Regions from separate parts of the Neobacillus oceani genome, predicted to be linked through region 1. Evidence: riboswitches for the same ligand, from Rfam matches in the RefSeq annotation. Region 1 holds a riboswitch; the other holds the start of a gene.

Region 1 (8,864 bases):
ATAGCCCGCGCGTTCAAGCTTCCTTTCGATTTTCGCTTCCTTTTCACCAGGCATCCTTTTTTTAAAGCTTTTTTTGAAATCATTCAGTGCAGGTTTAAAGAACCGCTCGTAAAAAGAAAGCTGTTCCCCTTTTTCGTCCCGTGAATCTTGTTTAACATGCACCCCGGTAATGTATATGGAAACCCGCTTGTCCACATGTTCCTTTTTCTTTGTTCCAATTGTTAAAATCCCATAGGCAAGAAGGGTAACCGCCAGGAAAAAAGTGAGGTAGACCAAATCCTACACCTCAATATTCGTGATTTTTTTAATGAACAGGAAACCAATCATACAGGATACCGCTCCCACTACAAGCATACCGATTCCGATTGGGTGAGTGAACAACGGCTTCATAAAATCGGGCTGGATAAAATAGAGCGCTATTCCCAGAAATAGTGGCAAAAGGGCAATCACGACCCCGGACATCCGTCCCTGGGCGGTAAGTGTTTTAATTTGCCGGTGAATCCTTGTCCGGTCCCGAATGGTTTCGACGATTTTCTCGAGGACCGTCGCCAGGTTTCCTCCGACCTGCCGCTGAATCAGGATAGCCTGAATCATCAGATCAAGGTCTTCGCTAGGCATCCGTTCCTTCAGCTCATTCAGCGCGTCTTCAATGCTGCTTCCGTACTGCATCGATTTAATAACCGATTCAACTTCCTCTTTTATCGGAGAGTCCGATTCATCGGCAACCGATTTTAAAGCCTGCGGAAAACTGAAGCCCGCCCTCAGGGAACCAATGATGGTTGTAATCATGTCGGCAAGACCCTCGTTAAATTTTTCAATCCGCTCTTTTTCTTTCTTTTTTAAAAGTATGCCAGGAATCATATACCCGATTAAGAATCCTGGAAAAAACAATAGCCAGTGGCTGAAAAACAGGATGAGAAGCATTCCGGATAATCCCGCTGCAATCCATTGAAACGTAATGAATTCGTCCGGTTTCATAGGAACCCCGGACCTTGCAAGCACTGTTTCAAGCTTATTGTTCTTCTTTTTGGTGAGCAGCTTTTTGGTCAGGTTTTTCCTGGCCGCCGTGTACCTTGCAAATAAGTCAATGTCATTGCCGTTGATTTCAACTTCTACCGAGGAGGACAAGTACCTGTCTAACCTTTTTTCAATCCGTTGGTTGCGAAAAAAAAAGATCTGTAACAACCCATAGAATAATAGAAAAGAAGAAAAAAGTATTAGCAGTAGGAGAACCGCCTTCATCATTATTCCTCCCTTTCAATGAATACGTTTGGAGGAATATGAATGCCCGAATTTTCAAGACGCTCGTAAAACTTGGGGCGGACGCCTGTTGGAACAAGTTTGCCGATATATTTTCCCGAAGAATCCACTCCGGTCTGTTGGTACACAAAAATATCCTGAAGGACGATCACATCGCCCTCCATGCCCTGGACCTCGGTGATATTTGTTATTTTCCTCGAGCCATCCTTCAGCCTTGATTGCTGGATGATTACATCAAGCGCCCCGGAAATCTGCTCGCGGATCGCTTTAATCGGAAGCTCGACCCCGCCAAGCAAAACCATCGTTTCTAGCCTTGAAATCATATCCCTTGGTGAGTTGGAGTGGCCCGTCGCTAGTGACCCGTCATGCCCGGTATTCATTGCCTGGAGCATATCGAGCGCCTCCGCGCCACGCACCTCCCCTATAACAACGCGGTCCGGCCTCATCCGGAGCGAGTTCCTGACAAGGTCGCGGATGGTGATGGCGCCTTTCCCTTCAATATTCGGAGGCCTTGACTCGAGTGGGACAACATGGTCCTGGCCAAGCTGAAGCTCCGCGGCATCCTCGATTGTGACAATCCGTTCGTCATTCGGGATAAAATTGGACAGAACATTCAGCGTCGTTGTTTTCCCGGAACCCGTTCCGCCGCTGACAAATATGTTCAGCCTCGCCTTGACGCACGCATCAAGGAAGACTGCCATTTCTTTCGTAACCGTACCGAAATTGATTAAATCTTCTATTTGAAACGGATCTTTCGAAAATTTCCGAATGGTAATCGTTGGGCCGTTCAGCGCGAGTGGAGGGATGATCGCATTAACCCTGGACCCGTCAGGCAGCCTAGCGTCGACCATCGGCGAGCTCTCATCAATCCTTCTGCCTATCGGGGCAACAATTTTCTCGATGACGTTCATCACATGTTCGTTGTCCCGGAATGTGATATCCGTCATGACAAGCTTCCCTTTCCGTTCGCAATAAACCTGCTTCGGCCCGTTGACCATTACCTCGGAAACTTCCTCATCTAAGAGCAGCGGATTGATCGGGCCAAAGCCGGTCAAATCATTCGTCAGTTCAGCAACAACGACTTTCCGGTCGACAATCCCGCGGAACGATTCATCTTCCTTGATGACTTCCATCGCCATCGAATCAAGTTTCGGAATGATTGCCTCAACTTCTTCATCCTTAAGTTCATGGAGAATCTTTTTATGAAGGATGCTTTTCAATTCCTGCTGCTTATCGGCCTGTTTTTGGCGGATTGGCTCAATAGGCTGCTCCCGTGGAGTTTCTTTTACCTTTGGAATATCAGGTGTTTCCGTCTTTTGCAATTCTGTTTCCAGCTTGGATTGCTCCGCGGCAGGATTGGGATTGGGCGATGCTGTGTTGTTTTTCTCATTGATGCGGTCAAGCAGCTTCATTTTGACATTCCCCCTTTCTTACGTTTCCAGGGGAACAGGGATAAAGCGTTTGCCTTCTTCTTCCCAATCCCTTCCCCCGCCTGGTTGGATGCAATTAGTTCCGCCATTTTAAAAACAGCTTTGGCAATTTCCGATTTTGAATTCGCTAGTACAAATGGGCTCCCCATATTGAGGGACCTCGAGCATGTCTGGAAGTCATTCGGGATATAAATGGGCGCTTCCTCCCCGAGGATCCTTGCCCCATCCTCTGCTTTGATGACACTTTCCATATTGGCCCGATTCAAAACAACGCGGACCTTGTCACGGAGCCCGAGGATATCGAGCGTCTCCAGCAGCAGCTTCGTATTTTTCATCGCTGCCATCTCAAGGGTCGCGACAACAAGGATTTCATCCGCCTTCTCGATCAGGTTAAGCGTCTGTTCATTCAAACCAGCTCCAGTATCGCAAACGACAAAATCATGTTTAATTAATAGAAAATCAACCATTTTTGAAACCGCCTCCTTTGTCAGAAGATCGGCATATTCCGGGCGCTCAGGCGCGGGCAGGACGCGTACCCCGCTGCCATGGACGCTTAAATATTCCTCAAGGCGATGTTCATCAAGCGATCCAAAACCGTCCATCGCTTCCTTGATTGTGAACGTGTGCTGCAAATCCATTGCCAGTGAAACGTCCCCGAATTGAAAATCGCCATCGAGAACAGCGACGGAGTGATTTCGTTTGGATAATGAGACAGCCAGATTGACGGAGAGGATCGTCCGGCCAATTCCGCCTTTAGCACTGCAGACAGCAATCATTTTTCCGCGGGATTCCGGAGCGCCGCCATCTTTTGTTGTCATTTCATCAAACTCCGCCATCTCCATCACCTTCCATCAAATTAACTCTCATTTCCTTCCGAAGGACTTGAATCAGCTTTCATAACAGGCCTCGTATGCAGCATTAAATGGACGATTCCCTCCTGGGATGCCTTGACAAGCTTTACGGCATCTTCCGGCTTTAGTTCCAGTGTAACCGCCGTATATTCCACATAAGGTTCCTTCGTGTTTTCCGGCAGGGTGATTTTCCTGCCAACAGCCAATACCCTTGCTTTTTCCAGCAAAATATTCGTCCTGAAATCGGGTACGTCTTCTGCCTTTTTATCTTCTTTCGCGAAAATCACGTCGACGTCATCTTCAGGTTCGATTAAATTGGTGACGGACTGTGGCAGGTTCAAGGAAACCGAAACAGCCCGGTATCCTTCTTTCACCTTACGTGAGACATAAACGGTTTCTTCTGTTTGGGAAACGAGCCTGTGGGAAAGAATCGGTTCTCCCTTTTCAATCATCGCGTCAGCAAGCTTTCCCTCCGCCTGCGAAATGGAAGGCACCGCCTGCGGCAAGGCCCTGTCTTCAGAAACCTGGATGACCTCAAGTTTCTCTGCTGTAATCTTTTCGTTCTTATCGATTCTTTCTTTCGCAACGACGATTTCCGCCATCGGCGCGGAAGTCGTTTCCTTTTTATCGAACTTCGCCATGTATTGGTAAAACAATACTGTCGTAATCATCCCCATGGCGAGGGCCAGCACTAATACCATTTTCGAACGCATTTTCCCACCTACTCTGTCAACCGGATGGCATAGGCGCCCCGGTCCAGGCTTCCTTCTTCATAAAAGCCCGTTCCCGGCCATTTAATGAACATTCCGGTTATTGATGTATCGTTGTTTTTCATAGGTTCGGTAATATAAAAATAGGCAAACCCAGTTACTTGGATATTTTTTAACTGGTTTGAATCGAATTGATATGGCTTATAAACGGGAATCAGGATAACCCGGGAGCAATCCCGGTCAGATAAATCCCCGATAGCAGAGGTGCATCCATTTATCAATTCCTGGACAACCGTCCTCGTCTTACCGGCAATGTTACCGGTTTCGGTTGGGATGATTTCCCCAATCTTGATTTCCTGCTGATATCCGTGGCGGAGATTTTCTTCATACGTCTTTGCACCCGGTCCATTAAGGCCCAGGACGCCGAAAACCCCGCTGACCGAACCAGAAGAATCCGTTTTTAACTTTACAACCGTGCCAAAATTAAGCGGAGTATCCTCATGAACCCCAAGAGGCGCGATTCCCTTTGCCCTGCCCATTGGTGCCAGCGATGCAGCGGCGGCTGCCCTGACATTGACTGTTTCAAATCCGAACAATCCCATGAATGCCGGCTTAACCTTTTTTACAAGGCCCACTCTTACCTTTTTGTCTATGTCGATGTCCAGGCTTTTCTTCGAACCAGTTTCCCCATGGTCGGCGAGAATCCGATTCACCACTTTATTGACTTGTTCCTCCGAATTGGTTAGCTCCTGGGCACCGGAGAGCACTGCAGCGTTCGCGGCCTTTTGAAGCTTGCTTTTCGTCATATACAGCATTCCGCCGTCAATGGCGAGCCCCGTGATGCAAAGCAGCGCAACCATTGTTATCGCGACGTAAATAAGAGCGACTCCTTTTTCTTCTTTTAAAAAACTCTTCATGCTCCGTCCCTCCTTCACTCAACTCGGATTGTAGAATCAGTCTGCGCATAAAGCGGGGAAGGAAAGAGGCTTGATAAAAACGGGGTATACAATTTAATTGGATATTTCAATTTCACCTTCACATAATCACCGGATTTTCGTATTGAGCCGGGTGGAGTGATTTCAACGATTAGGTTACTCGAATCCCCAAGGCGGACATAATTTTTCGCGAAGGATGCTATTTCTGCATCCGACCTCCCCAGCCCCCCTTTGCGGACTGTTTCCTGGGCGGCCATGTGGAGGTGGGCATAAGAGTATGTTACTCTGCCAAAGTCAATGATCCCGACGACCAACAACAATAAAAGGGGAAGGACAAGGGCTGTCTCCACCAATGATTGGCCGGATTCATTCTTCCTCATAAAATCATCCCGGCGCGGAAAAATTGAATGGCGGCGCCAACCGCGATTGCAACTCCATAAGGATATGTCTGTTTCATCGCATCTTTATCGTACATGAGGGGAATCTTCAACCCATTCATCAATCCACCTAGCGAATAAAAAACCCCTTTTAATAATTGTTTCGCGCTCTTGCGGAAAATGATAAGGAAAAGAGCGAAAACCCCGCCCGCGAGCGCCATATAAATAGCCGAGAGCGCGACGAATTTCGCTCCCATCAAGGCCCCGATCACGGCGAGGAGTTTCACGTCGCCCGCTCCCATTCCTCCCAGCAAGTAAGGAATTAAAAGGATGCCGAAACCGGTAAGGAGCCCAAGAATGGAGTTCGTTAATCCTTCAAGCCCGCCTGCCACTCCATTTACGGCTAGTGACACAATCAGGAAAGGCAGCAGGACCTTGTTATAGATTTTCCGCTCCCTCACATCCGTCACCGTGCAAATGGCAAGCAGCAGAAACAGTAAAATGGCGTTTATCATTCCAGTAACCTCATTTCCGGGTAAATCTTTTATTGAAAAAAAGCCCCACGTTGACTCCTGAACGCAAGGCTTTCCTACTACATTACAAAATACTCATTTAAAATTATATAAATTGAACAAAAGGTTTTAGTGCCCTTTTATACCTTACGGTTGATTCTAACCATTTGAATAAAAATGAATTTTATATTATATGGTTTTTGGAAAAATTATGGAGTTACTTTTTCAACCTCAGTTGCTACCCCTGTAAATATTGCTATAATTTTCTCTTTAAATCCGATAAGAATAGCTACTACCCCAATCGCAATAACGCCCAAAACCAAACCGTACTCTGTCATGCCTTGTCCTTGTTCTTCAGTCAGCAATGCTTTCATTTTATTCATCATGTTTGATTAGCTCCTTTAATATTATTATTTGATAGATAAACAATGTCCCACTTTCAAGTCCGTATTCTGAATGGTACCCGCCGGCAATTCTAGTACTAAGCGGGCTTTCCGGCGGACCTTTCCAATCTTTGCGGGCGCCATCTTTTCGTCAATGCCCACGACGATGTTGTTTCCGTCCAAATACACAACATCGATTGGATAGTTCATGAAGAATGTGTGGATGGATTGGCAGGGTTGTATGAGCAGGCCGTGACCCGCGGGCAGATTCTTTGTAAACATCAGGCCCTTCAACCTTTTGAAAAAACTGTCGGCGCTGTCTACCGTATCTGCAATTTCCGTCCCTTTCGACAGATTCACGACCTTCAACCTTCGTCACCTCCTGAAATATAAAATGACCCCGCCTTTACCGAAAGGGGGGTCATTGGTAAATAAACACACCTATGATGCACCCTGATCTTTCGGTAACTGGCTGGCATAGCACAAACGTGCCTTAGCCCCTGTAGCTTTGCGTCACTGATTTTCATCAGCTTTGCCTTTATCGAGATACAGCGCGCATATCTTGTCGACTGTTCTCTTACTCACATCATAAAATGTTTATATTTGGTTGGATATAGTACCAATAGACTATTTTCACAAAAATAACCTAGTACTTTTGTATTATTTTTTCGTTTAACCCTCTTAAAAAGGTTTTCACCTCCGAAGGACGGGTAAATATATAAATTTGTTTATCACGGAATTTATGAAGCTTATCAAGGATGGACGGAGCCTTTTTCCGGTTATATCCGGCTACCCAGGAGATAAATTTCCAATCGAGTTTTTCCTGGCAGCCTTCCCCCATATCCGGCCTTGTTTTTCCTTGGTACTGAATCCTTCTTTTCACTATCCCAACTAAACAGCGGATTGTTGAATAATGGAGGAATATGACCGTATCCGCTTTTTCCAGCCTGGCATCCATCGTGGAGCCGAAGTTTCCATCGATGATCCATGTTTCTTCATTCATGATGCCATTTTGCAAGCGAATAAATGCGGTCCGGTCCATCGGAACCCAGCCCGGCTTCCAAAAAAGGGCGTCCAAATGGTATACCTTCAAACCAAGCCTTTTGCCAAGCACCTTGGCAAGCGTACTTTTTCCGGCCCCTCCGCTCCCAATTATAGCGATTTTTTTCACGCATTCCCCCTCCTCCGTAATTTTTGGAGCTTGAAATACGTGAAACTCCGCCACATCCATTCCACCGGGCCGTACCGATATTTTTTCATCCACATGCTACTGACAGCGATTTGAAGAAAGAAAACGGCGAAAACGAGAAGGGTCCCTTGTGCGGCCGAAACCTTACCATAAAGGCCAAGGCCATATCCATAAAAAATAAATGTCGACAAAATAGACTGAAACAAATAATTGGTCATCGACATTCTTCCAACATAGGCTAGGCTGCCAGATACGGCCTCGAATTTTCCGGCTCCCAAGACAATCATCCCCGCATAGGATAGAGCCAGAAGCGGACCTCCAAAAAAGTCCTGGAAAAATTCCACGCTGTAGCCTTCCCACCCATAATACGGCAACGTTTTCAGTGCCATCGCAGGCAGAAGCAACCCAAATGCGGCTACCTTGAATTTCTTTAAATGCCTCACAGACTCTTCAAGCCATCTAAGCTTCGCAACCGCCGCTCCAAACAAAAAGAGTGGCAATATGGAGAATAATGTGATTGGGATAGTCTCAGGGCTGTTGAGAAAGTTCCATTCGGATATCCTCATTTCAGTGATTTCCCGAAACGAACCATTTCCATATACAGCAAGTGCGTGCTGCGCGTCAGCTTTGTACGTTTCCCAAAGGTTTACAATCGGCCCTGCCACGTCAGCCAGTAACAGAAGAAGGCCGAGAAGCAAGTTTGGAATGGTATACATGGCCAGGGCTAATATAAGAAGAGCCTTCCCACTAAACCGCAGGAAAAACAACAGGAGCAAGCCGACGCACGCATATGTAATCAAAATATCCCCCGGCCAAATAAGGAATGCGTGAACCATTCCCACAGCAAGAAGAAAGGCCAGCCTTCTCGCGGCGAACACTGTGAAATTGGCCCCGCGCCCAATAGCTCGTTCCCTCATGAGCATAAGCCCATACCCGAAAAGCATGGAGAACAATGGGTAAAAGCTCGCCTGGGCAAATACGTCAATAAACATGTAGGCAATCCGGTCGATACCTTTTCCCCACCATTCCAGCGGCTCGATGAATACATATGGGGAGTGAAAGCTCAGCATATTTACCAGATAAATCCCTATTATCGCAAAGCCTCTCATTGCATCCAATGATGTAATCCGGTTTCCTTCAACTGTCGGTTCCAGTTTAACATCCATACCGCATTCCCCCATCCATTTTGCATTGTTATGTAGGTGAATAAAATGTCG
Region 2 (8,864 bases), 480 kb from region 1:
AAGGTTAACACAAAAAACTCGCCGAAATTGGCGAGTTTTGTTACGAACAGTACCTGGACCACCCGAAAATTCTTGTTTCACAAGTGTTGTTTCACAGTTAAAAATGGTTAGGCCGCGTTGTTTATACAATCAGTTGGGCAGCCATTTAATCCGTATCCATCTTTATTAAATCCCATGAAGAAACGATTCCGATTGGCTTTTCCTTTTGTGAACCATTCTCGGTGATGATGACTGCCTCCAGTTTGTTTTCATGCTCCGGACGGGAATCATATAAGTCCTGAAGTTCGAAAATATTCATATCCTTGGATACAATTTTAACCGTATTCGTCTTTTCATGCTTTTGGACATCGCTTAGCTTTTGTCCGGCGAGATCAATCGAGGAGCATTTCAGCCTGCTTGCAAAATAACTCCTCAGTCCACTCTCGGTCATCAGGAATTTAAATCTTTCGCCTTTGTAAACCGGGTACTGTGTGAATTCGTGCTTTTCCATCTCGAGAAGCGCGTCCTTGACTTCTTCATCCGCCTGGAATGTCTTCACCGGCTTCGAAGCAACAGTTAGGATCGACGGTGGGACTTGCAGGAATTCGGCAATTGCTTCAATTTGCTCAACAACCTCCGGATGGGGCTCGGCAATATAGAAGTTTTTCCGGCTCTTTTCATGGACAAGCGCGTTACGAAGGCGCGCATAGCTTTTTAAATCGTCGAAGTAACGGCGTATTGGCGCATGCCTATTCTTCACTTTATGGAGCAGCTCGATAAAATGGTCGGTATCGGCATTTTTCTCGAGCTTTTTTAATTCTGTATGGATTTGGTTGAACGCCACCTCAAAGCGTTCGGATCTCTCCCTTTGCCTTTTTATCTCTTTTTGATTATGAGCCATAGGCTGGCCTCCTTAAAGTTACTAGTTTCTCGATACTTATTTACCAATGTTGAGGTGATTGTGAAACATAGCAACCGTGGATGGGCACTTCAATAGCAACCAAGTGGGGTAAGCGGCAACCAAAAGGGATTGGCCATTTAAGTGCAACTCCATTTTCGCAAAAAAACACCGGCATTTAGCCGGTGCTGTCGTTTCAATAACCTTGAATAGATTCTTTGATCGCCGTTTCGAACTGGCTGATGATGTCATTCACATGTTCAATGCCCACCGAAATTCGGACGACTTGGCGGTTGATGCCAAGTTCGGCGCGCGCTTCTGGTGATAGTGCGCGGTGGGATGTCACTTCCGGGTGGGAAACGGTTGTTTCCACGCCGGCGAGTGTTGGCGCAATTTTAATCCAGGAAAGAGCCCGGAAAAATGCATTCATATCCGCCTTTTCGGAAAGCTCAATCGTAACAATCGCGCCGTATCCGTCTTCCCCATGCTCGAATGGATAATACACTCTCTTTACATCAGCATTTTCCTTTAACGCCAAAGCAAGCTGCCGGGCATTGGATGACTGGGCTTTCATGCGGAGCGCCAGCGTTTTTAAGCCACGGGTAGTTAGCCACGCTTCAAACGGGCTCAGGTTGGCGCCAAGATTGGCGATCTTCCCGCTCGCCTTGGCAATCAGGTCTTCCCTTCCGACTACGACGCCGGATGTCACATCGCTATGGCCGCCAATATACTTTGTTGCGCTATGTACAACGAGGTCGGCACCAAGCTCATATGGGCGGACATGCAGAGGTGTCGCGAACGTATTGTCGACGAGTGTGATCAGGCCTTTCTTTTTCGCAAAAGAAATAACCGACGCGAGATCCTCGACGCGGAGAAGCGGATTCGTAATAGATTCCGTATAGATCATGCGGGTGTTATCCCGCATAGCTTTTTCTACATTGGATAGGTCGGTGAATGAAACAAACGTTGTCTCAATGCCAAAGTCTTTTAGTTCTTCCTTTAGCATATGATAGCTGCCGCCGTAAACGTCGTCCGCTGCGATAATATGGCCGCCGCTTTTAACAGCCGCGAGCACCCCGGCGAGGATAGCCGACAATCCCGAGGATGCCGCCACTCCGGCAGGCGCCCCCTCAAGCCTGGCAACCGCCGCGCCAAGCTCATCCGTATTCGGGTTTCCTACCCTAGAATACAGATAGCGCCCACTGCCCTCATAGAACCCTTCAAGCTCATCCAAATCCTTGAACGTAAAGGCAGACGTCTGGTAAATCGGTGTCACCTTGCTCGCAATTTCCCTGCCTATTTTGTCCCCATGCAATACTTTTGTTTCAAATTCCTTTGCCAATCAAGCCACCTTCTTCTGTTGGTTATCTTTATATATGAGGGTGAGTATATCAGCCTGGGCATTGAGCGTCAACGCAATTGCTAATCCTTCGAAAAATCAGATAGCAGACCCCCTGGCAAGTTGTTGAGTTTATTTTTCCAAAACAGGGAACAATACAGTGAAGCTTCCATCAGCGGTGGTTTTCTGCAGATGATTAGGTTGAACCAAGCGGACCTTTAGGGACAGTTGCCCTATTAGCTTACTGTCCCTGATAAAGTGAATTGCAGATTGCATTAATCGGACTTATCAGATGAAGGAGGAATAACATGAGCGGACAAAGCAGGACGCCAAAGTATCCGAGAACGTATTGGCGAGAAATCGACCTTCCGAAGTTTAGCAGGCTTGAGGGGGACCTTTCTGTCGATGTCGCTATCGTTGGGGCGGGAATGACCGGCATCACAACGGCCTACCTGCTTTCTAAACAAGGCAAAAAGGTGGCGATTATCGAGGCCGGCAGTGTTCTGAACGGAACGACAGGACATACGACCGCAAAAATCACAGCCCAACACGGTCTGCTGTACGATGAACTGATCAGCCATTTTGGCGAGGAAAAGGCTAAGCTTTACTATGAATCCCATTCCGATGCACTCGGTTTTATCAGAAGGATCATTAACGAAGAAAACATCGACTGCGACTTCAGCAGCCAGGATGCTGTCATTTACTCCGAAACCGATCAATACAAATCGAAAATCGAGACCGAGGCCGAAGCATATAAAAAACTCGGCATCCCGCACGAATTGCGTACGAGCATTCCGTTTAATATAGAAGTCAAAAATGCGCTCGCAATGAAAGACCAGGGACAGTTCCACCCCCTTAAGTATTTAAGGGCCCTATTGAATAAAGCCATAGATGCCGGCTGCCAAGTGTTTGAAAATACGACCGCGAAGGATATCACACTTGAGGGCGGCACCGTTGTTCATACGAAGGATGGGCTGAAAATATCCTGCGGGCATGCCATTATCGCCTCGCACTGGCCATTTTTTGATAAAAGAGGCCTCTATTTCGCAAGGATGTACGCGTCCCGGTCTTATGCGATTGGCGTGAAGACGGACAAGGAATATCCCGGCGGCATGTATATAAGTGCCGATTCTCCTACCCGCTCAATCCGCTATACGCCTCATGATGGGGAAAACCTGCTAATTATTGGCGGGGAAAACCACCGGACCGGGAAAAGTGAGAATACAGAGAAGCATTATCTTGCGCTCGCTAAATTCGCCGAGGATGTGTTTGGAAACGGGCACTATATGTACCGCTGGTCGGCTCAGGATTTGGATACGCTTGATAAACTGCCTTACATTGGGCCATTAACGGATGATGAAGAAACCATCCTTGTTGCAACCGGCTATAAAAAGTGGGGCATGACAACAAGCACGCTCGCCGGCCACATATTGGCGGATTACGTTCTCAATCTTGAAAGTCCGTACAAAAAGCTTTATCACCCATCCCGGTTCGAACTCGACCCGGCATTAAAAAAAGCGGTCAGCTTTAATGCGTCTGTAGCCGGCCATCTTGTAAAAGGAAAGTTGGAGTTTATTCCTAAGTTCCCTGGCGATCTGTCGGTTGGCGAAGGCGGCGTTGTCCTGGTCGATGGCAAGCGCGCCGGCGGCTACAAGGACGAAACCGGGAAGCTGTATCTTGTTGATACGACGTGCACACATCTTGGGTGCGAGTGCGAATGGAACAGCGCCGAAAAGACATGGGATTGCCCATGCCATGGCTCACGATTCGCTTACAACGGAGAAGTTGTTGAAGGACCTGCAATTGAGGACCTTAAAAAGCTGGAAGGATGAAAAAATGAGGCAGAGGACATACCCTTTGCCTCTTCTTTTATGGCATTTTGGCAAATTTCCCGGTAGAAAGCCTGCACTTTATTAAAAAAATGGATGCTAAATCACTCCGTTTACTCTTATTCACCCCGTTTTTTAAATGATTAGGACCATTTTTCGGCTTATTCTCCCCATTATTACAGGGATTCGCTCTTATCTAAATTTTCAAAATTGTTTATTTCCCGAATTACCCGTAAAAAAACAGCTACCCCCTTTGGTGCAGCTGTTTCTCCTAAACTTTAAGGCTTCATTTTCATCCAGCTTTCAAGATAATGGATGGCAAAAACATGGCTGCTATCAACCGCGGCTAGTTCGGCTTCCATATAGGCTTTCCCCTCTTCATGGAATGTGATGAAATCACCTTCCGAACTCGCGCCTGTTTCCACACCGACAATAAGCGTTTTCCCCGCAGTCTGAGCCATGCGCACTTCATTGCTGATAATATTGGCGATTGCCGGCGCCGTGTCGCGGTATGCCATGATGGTCGGGAAATCAACCGTTTGAATGGCCCAATTGGCGAGATTGCCTTTACCAATTTTATTGTTATAAGTATGTTCGTCAAACCAAAACGGCATATCCGCACCCAGAGGCAGGCCAAGCTGCCCAGACTGCGCCTTCGCGTTTAAAAGAAGGTTTTGGTAGGCGAGCACTGTGGCTTTGTAGTTCGACGTCCAGCCGCTGTACAAATACGGCTCCACATCGAGATGGATTCCAGAGAACCTCTCTTCCGGAGCGGCCCCGGCCTGATAGTCGGAAACCCAGCTCATGAGCTGGTTCAAATAAGTGCCGCCTTTACTGGATACCCAGTCAGTAGCGCCGTCCAAGGCATGGACCTTAACTCCAAAATCAGAAGCTTTTCTGATGAACCGCTTGTATGAATCAAAGCCGATGTTCCGATTAATTTGTAAGAAAACCTTGTCTGCGTTGTTTTCCTGAAGAAAAGCGATTACTTCATCCGGCCGGGTTTCAATCATGGAAGTATCCCAAAGCCACGTTGCCCGCGGCGTCCCCTCAGCCTTTACAATTTGATTTCCCATTGACCCCGCCGCCAAACATAATAAAATTACACACAAAAAAGCTTTGCGCATAGACTTCTTTTCCTCTCCTTTTTGGAATTGTCCCAGACATCCAAAAAGAAGTCCGGCGGCGTGGCAGCCATTCGGGTTTCCGGGCAGGCCCATCGCTTTGCGTCCCTGTCTTTCGGCAGGTTTGCCTTTTTCTGTATATAGTATAGCGCCTTTGTGCCCATGGGAGAATAGACCAATATTACTAGAAACATAAAAATAGCCACCCCAAAATGGAGTGGCTTCCAAAGGTCAATCGAGATCAATCATCATTCGGCCGGTTGTGGATCAGCCTGTCCTGCCCGGTTGTAAACTTCACAAGCTCCGAGCTTGTTTTACCAACCTTTTTATTGTTGTTAATCTGCGCATTCCTGTTCCCAAGCTTCTTTCTGCCCATCGTAACCACATCTCCTTTTTCAGGATATGTTTAGTTTTGACTAGTGAAACTAGTTTATTCTTTTAGCAAAGTGGCAGTTTCTGCATTGTTACCAGAGTAAATTTTTTAAAAAACAATTAACGCAGGGTAGGGGCTCTCCGGGCATGCGTTTCCTGCTCAAACGCATACGCGAGCTGGATTAGCTCCGGTTCGCTCCAGGCTGTCCCGGCAAAGGTGATTCCGACAGGCTCGCCGTCCTCAGTAAAGCCGGCAGGTACGACAACCGACGGATAGCCGGCGCGCGCGGATAAATCCGCGCCTTCTTCATGAGGGAAGACAATCGCATCAAGCTGATACTCATACAGCACATAATCGATGCCGTTTTCCTTCGCATGGTAATCATTGAACTCCAACGAACGGATATAGGCTTCCTCATACAATCCGCCGCTCGTCGCATCAGAGCCGACCAGGACTTCCTGGCCATATTTAAGCATTTCCGCTTCATTTTCCTTGTTGAACCGGATGACATCGGCAAGCGACCGCACCTTGGCGTTAGGCCCGAGCCCTTTTAGGTAGGCGTTGACCCCTGCCTTGAACTCGTAGGTGAGGACTTCCCAATCCCATTGCTTTTTTGCTGAGGGAATTGTTATATCAATCACTTCAGCGCCAAGGGATTTAAGCTTTTCAATTGCCTTTTCGACGACAGCGGCCCTTTTTTCTCCGGCTTCGGCAAAATAATGTTCCCGGGCAACGCCGAGCCTTTTGCCGGCAAGCCCTTCCTCCAAATGAATGGTGAAATCCACCTCTTTCAGCCAACTTGCCAGTGTAGCCGGGTCCTCAATGTCCTCGCCAGCTAGCGCTGTCAACAAAATTGCCGCATCGGTAACCGTCCTAGCCATAGGGCCCGCCGTATCCTGGGTATGCGAAATCGGGATGATTCCCCTTCTGCTTACCAGGCCCACAGTCAGCTTTATACCAACAAGCGAATTTTGCGCGGATGGATTAAGGATTGAACCTGAGGTTTCCGTTCCGACAGCAACAGCGGCGAGATTTGCCGCAATCGCCGCGCCAGAGCCAGCGCTGGAACCGCCCACGTCAAAAGTACGGGGGCCGTACGGGTTAAGCGTCTGCCCTCCCCTTGAACTGTAGCCGCTCTTCATGCCGATCGCCATGAAATTGGCCCACTCCGTCATGTTCGTTTTGCCAAGAATCACCGCGCCTGCTTCACGGAGCCTGCGCGCGACTTCCGAATCCACCGGCGCATATGAATCGGCCAGCACCTTCGAACCCGCGCTTGTATGCATTCTGTCTCCTGTATCAATATTATCTTTAAGGAGCACTGGAATCCCATGCAGCGGCCCGCGCGCACCTGAAACTTCCCGCTCAACATCGAGAGCAGCCGCGATGTGCACGGCGTCAGGATTGATTTCAATGACCGACTTCAACTCCGGGCCTTTTCGGTCATACTGTGAAATGCGGTATAAATACATCAGCACAAGTTCCTTAGACGTAAGTTTCCCGGTCTCCATTTTTTCCTGCATATCGCCAATCGTCGCTTCTTCAAGCCATGTATCATGCAGTTCTTTCAACCTTGGATTTTGCACAAGAATCCCCCCCTGCCTCTCTTTGTACATACATTCGATAAAAGTTCCCACGAATCCTTTTTATCAAAAGGGTGCTGGTAAACCAAAAGAGCGCCCCCCAGTGTGGACGCCCTGTTCCCTATCTCTTTTTCGACCGTTCGATTTGCCTGATGTTCTCAACGGCAATGGTCCCTTTGTAAAAAATCCTTTTTTCCACGGGAACGTTCAGTTTTCGGCCATACGCCTTCAACTCGCGCTCCTCCCGTTCCGTTACGAGTGAAATGACCGTCCCGTTCGCGCCCATCCTCCCTGTGCGTCCGGAGCGGTGGATGTACTGGTCGATATCTCTCGGAAAATCAACATGGATGACATGGGTGACGCCAGGGATATCAAGCCCTCTCGCGGCAACATCGGTGGCGACGAGCATCTTGATTTTCCCATCGCGGAACTCCTTGATCGCCTTTTGCCTGTCCATCTTCCCAAGCTCGCTATGCAAAAGGCCCGCGGACAACTCCTTAAACTGAAGCTTCGCCGTAATGACTGGAATTTCGGTAATATCGTTGATGAACGCCAGCGCCTTAATCCCGTCCAGCCTCGCTATTTTTTCAAGCAAGAGCATCTTTTCCCTCGGCTCGCATGAGAAATAAATATGCTCAACCATCCCCTGCTCAATCGCTTCATCCTTCGTGATCCTGATTATCTCCGGATTTTCCGTCAAATTCTTCGCAAGCTGCTCAGTCTCCGGCTTCATCGTCGCCGAAAACAGGACTACTTGGCGATCCTTCAGCGCCGAATTCACAATATCAAGCACCGGGCCGAAATGTTCACGGACCAAAAGCTGGTCGCCCTCATCCAGGACAATCGTTTTCACCTCATGCATTTTCAGCTTTTTCTGCTTGATCAGCTCGTTCACCCTGCCTGGTGTCCCAAAAGCGATATGCGGCTTCTTCTTTAGCTTCTCAAGCTGCCGTTTCACGTTCGCACCGCCAATAAAAGTCGCCCCGCGGATGCCGCTCCCTTCCGACCATTTCTGGAATTCCTGGTACACCTGCATAATCAGCTCCTGGCTCGACGCAAGCACGACCGCCTGAAGAGCCTGGGTGGAACTATCGACCTTCTCAAGCACCGGCAACAAATACGCCAGCGTCTTCCCCGTCCCGGTCGGCGACTCCGCAATCACGTCGCGCCTCTCAAGAATCGCCGGAATCGCCGCATCCTGGATCGACGTCGGCCGGCTGAACCCCGACTTCTCCCACACATCCTGTATAAATGGCTTAAATGTTTCACGTATCGTTAGCATAAACTGCTCCTTTTCACCTGTTGATTGTCCTTATTATAAGGAAGATTCCATCATAAATCCATTTAAGGCCAAAGCTCTTTTTCGAAAAATTGGCCTATGCCATCAAGCCGCCCGCTACAAGCTGCACACACCATCGTTTTGACCATTCAAAACCCCAATCCCAACAGCCAAATTTGTCATATTTTACACGCTAAATATGAAACTATTGTGAACAATAGCCACAAAGCCCCTTGCGGTTTTCTATAGATGTTAAAATAGTAACATCACGATAACAACATATCGGAGTTGAATACAATGTTAAAGAAAATTCTAGTTATTTTCGGACTCTTGTTCCTTTATATATCCAACCAAGCAATTTCACCAACACTTCCAGATAAAAATCAGCCAATCACCTTGGCGGAGGCATCCGGCGAGGAAGCGCAAAAGCCGGTCCAAGAAAAATCCACGGAACCCTTAT

The links. Region 1 has a riboswitch for cyclic di-GMP ahead of V1499_RS05140 (DUF192 domain-containing protein). Riboswitches for the same ligand answer to the same signal wherever they lie in the genome.
Region 2: it holds a riboswitch for cyclic di-GMP, as region 1 does, so the genes downstream of both, V1499_RS02740 (amidase) here and V1499_RS05140 (DUF192 domain-containing protein) in region 1, are expected to answer to the same signal.

Annotation. Positions count from the first base shown of each region.
Region 1 is NZ_CP143543.1:1,032,607-1,041,470, reverse strand. It holds gene V1499_RS05185 (type II secretion system F family protein) at 1-276, opposite strand, end outside; gene V1499_RS05180 (type II secretion system F family protein) at 280-1,245, opposite strand; gene V1499_RS05175 (ATPase, T2SS/T4P/T4SS family) at 1,245-2,672, opposite strand; gene V1499_RS05170 (CpaE family protein) at 2,669-3,526, opposite strand; gene cpaB (Flp pilus assembly protein CpaB) at 3,547-4,254, opposite strand; gene V1499_RS05160 (TadE/TadG family type IV pilus assembly protein) at 4,263-5,168, opposite strand; gene V1499_RS05155 (TadE/TadG family type IV pilus assembly protein) at 5,183-5,566, opposite strand; gene V1499_RS05150 (prepilin peptidase) at 5,563-6,078, opposite strand; gene V1499_RS05145 (Flp family type IVb pilin) at 6,285-6,461, opposite strand; gene V1499_RS05140 (DUF192 domain-containing protein) at 6,486-6,818, opposite strand; cyclic di-GMP riboswitch class I at 6,919-7,005, opposite strand; gene V1499_RS05135 (DNA topology modulation protein) at 7,105-7,629, opposite strand; gene V1499_RS05130 (DUF418 domain-containing protein) at 7,626-8,813, opposite strand.
Region 2 is NZ_CP143543.1:552,251-561,114, reverse strand. It holds gene V1499_RS02760 (DUF1360 domain-containing protein) at 1-8, shown strand, start outside; gene V1499_RS02755 (CBS domain-containing protein) at 146-880, opposite strand; gene V1499_RS02750 (trans-sulfuration enzyme family protein) at 1,074-2,219, opposite strand; gene V1499_RS02745 (FAD-dependent oxidoreductase) at 2,525-4,048, shown strand; gene V1499_RS02740 (amidase) at 4,324-5,121, opposite strand; cyclic di-GMP riboswitch class I at 5,224-5,308, opposite strand; gene V1499_RS02735 (hypothetical protein) at 5,411-5,545, opposite strand; gene V1499_RS02730 (amidase family protein) at 5,662-7,128, opposite strand; gene V1499_RS02725 (DEAD/DEAH box helicase) at 7,247-8,407, opposite strand; gene V1499_RS02720 (hypothetical protein) at 8,702-8,864, shown strand, end outside.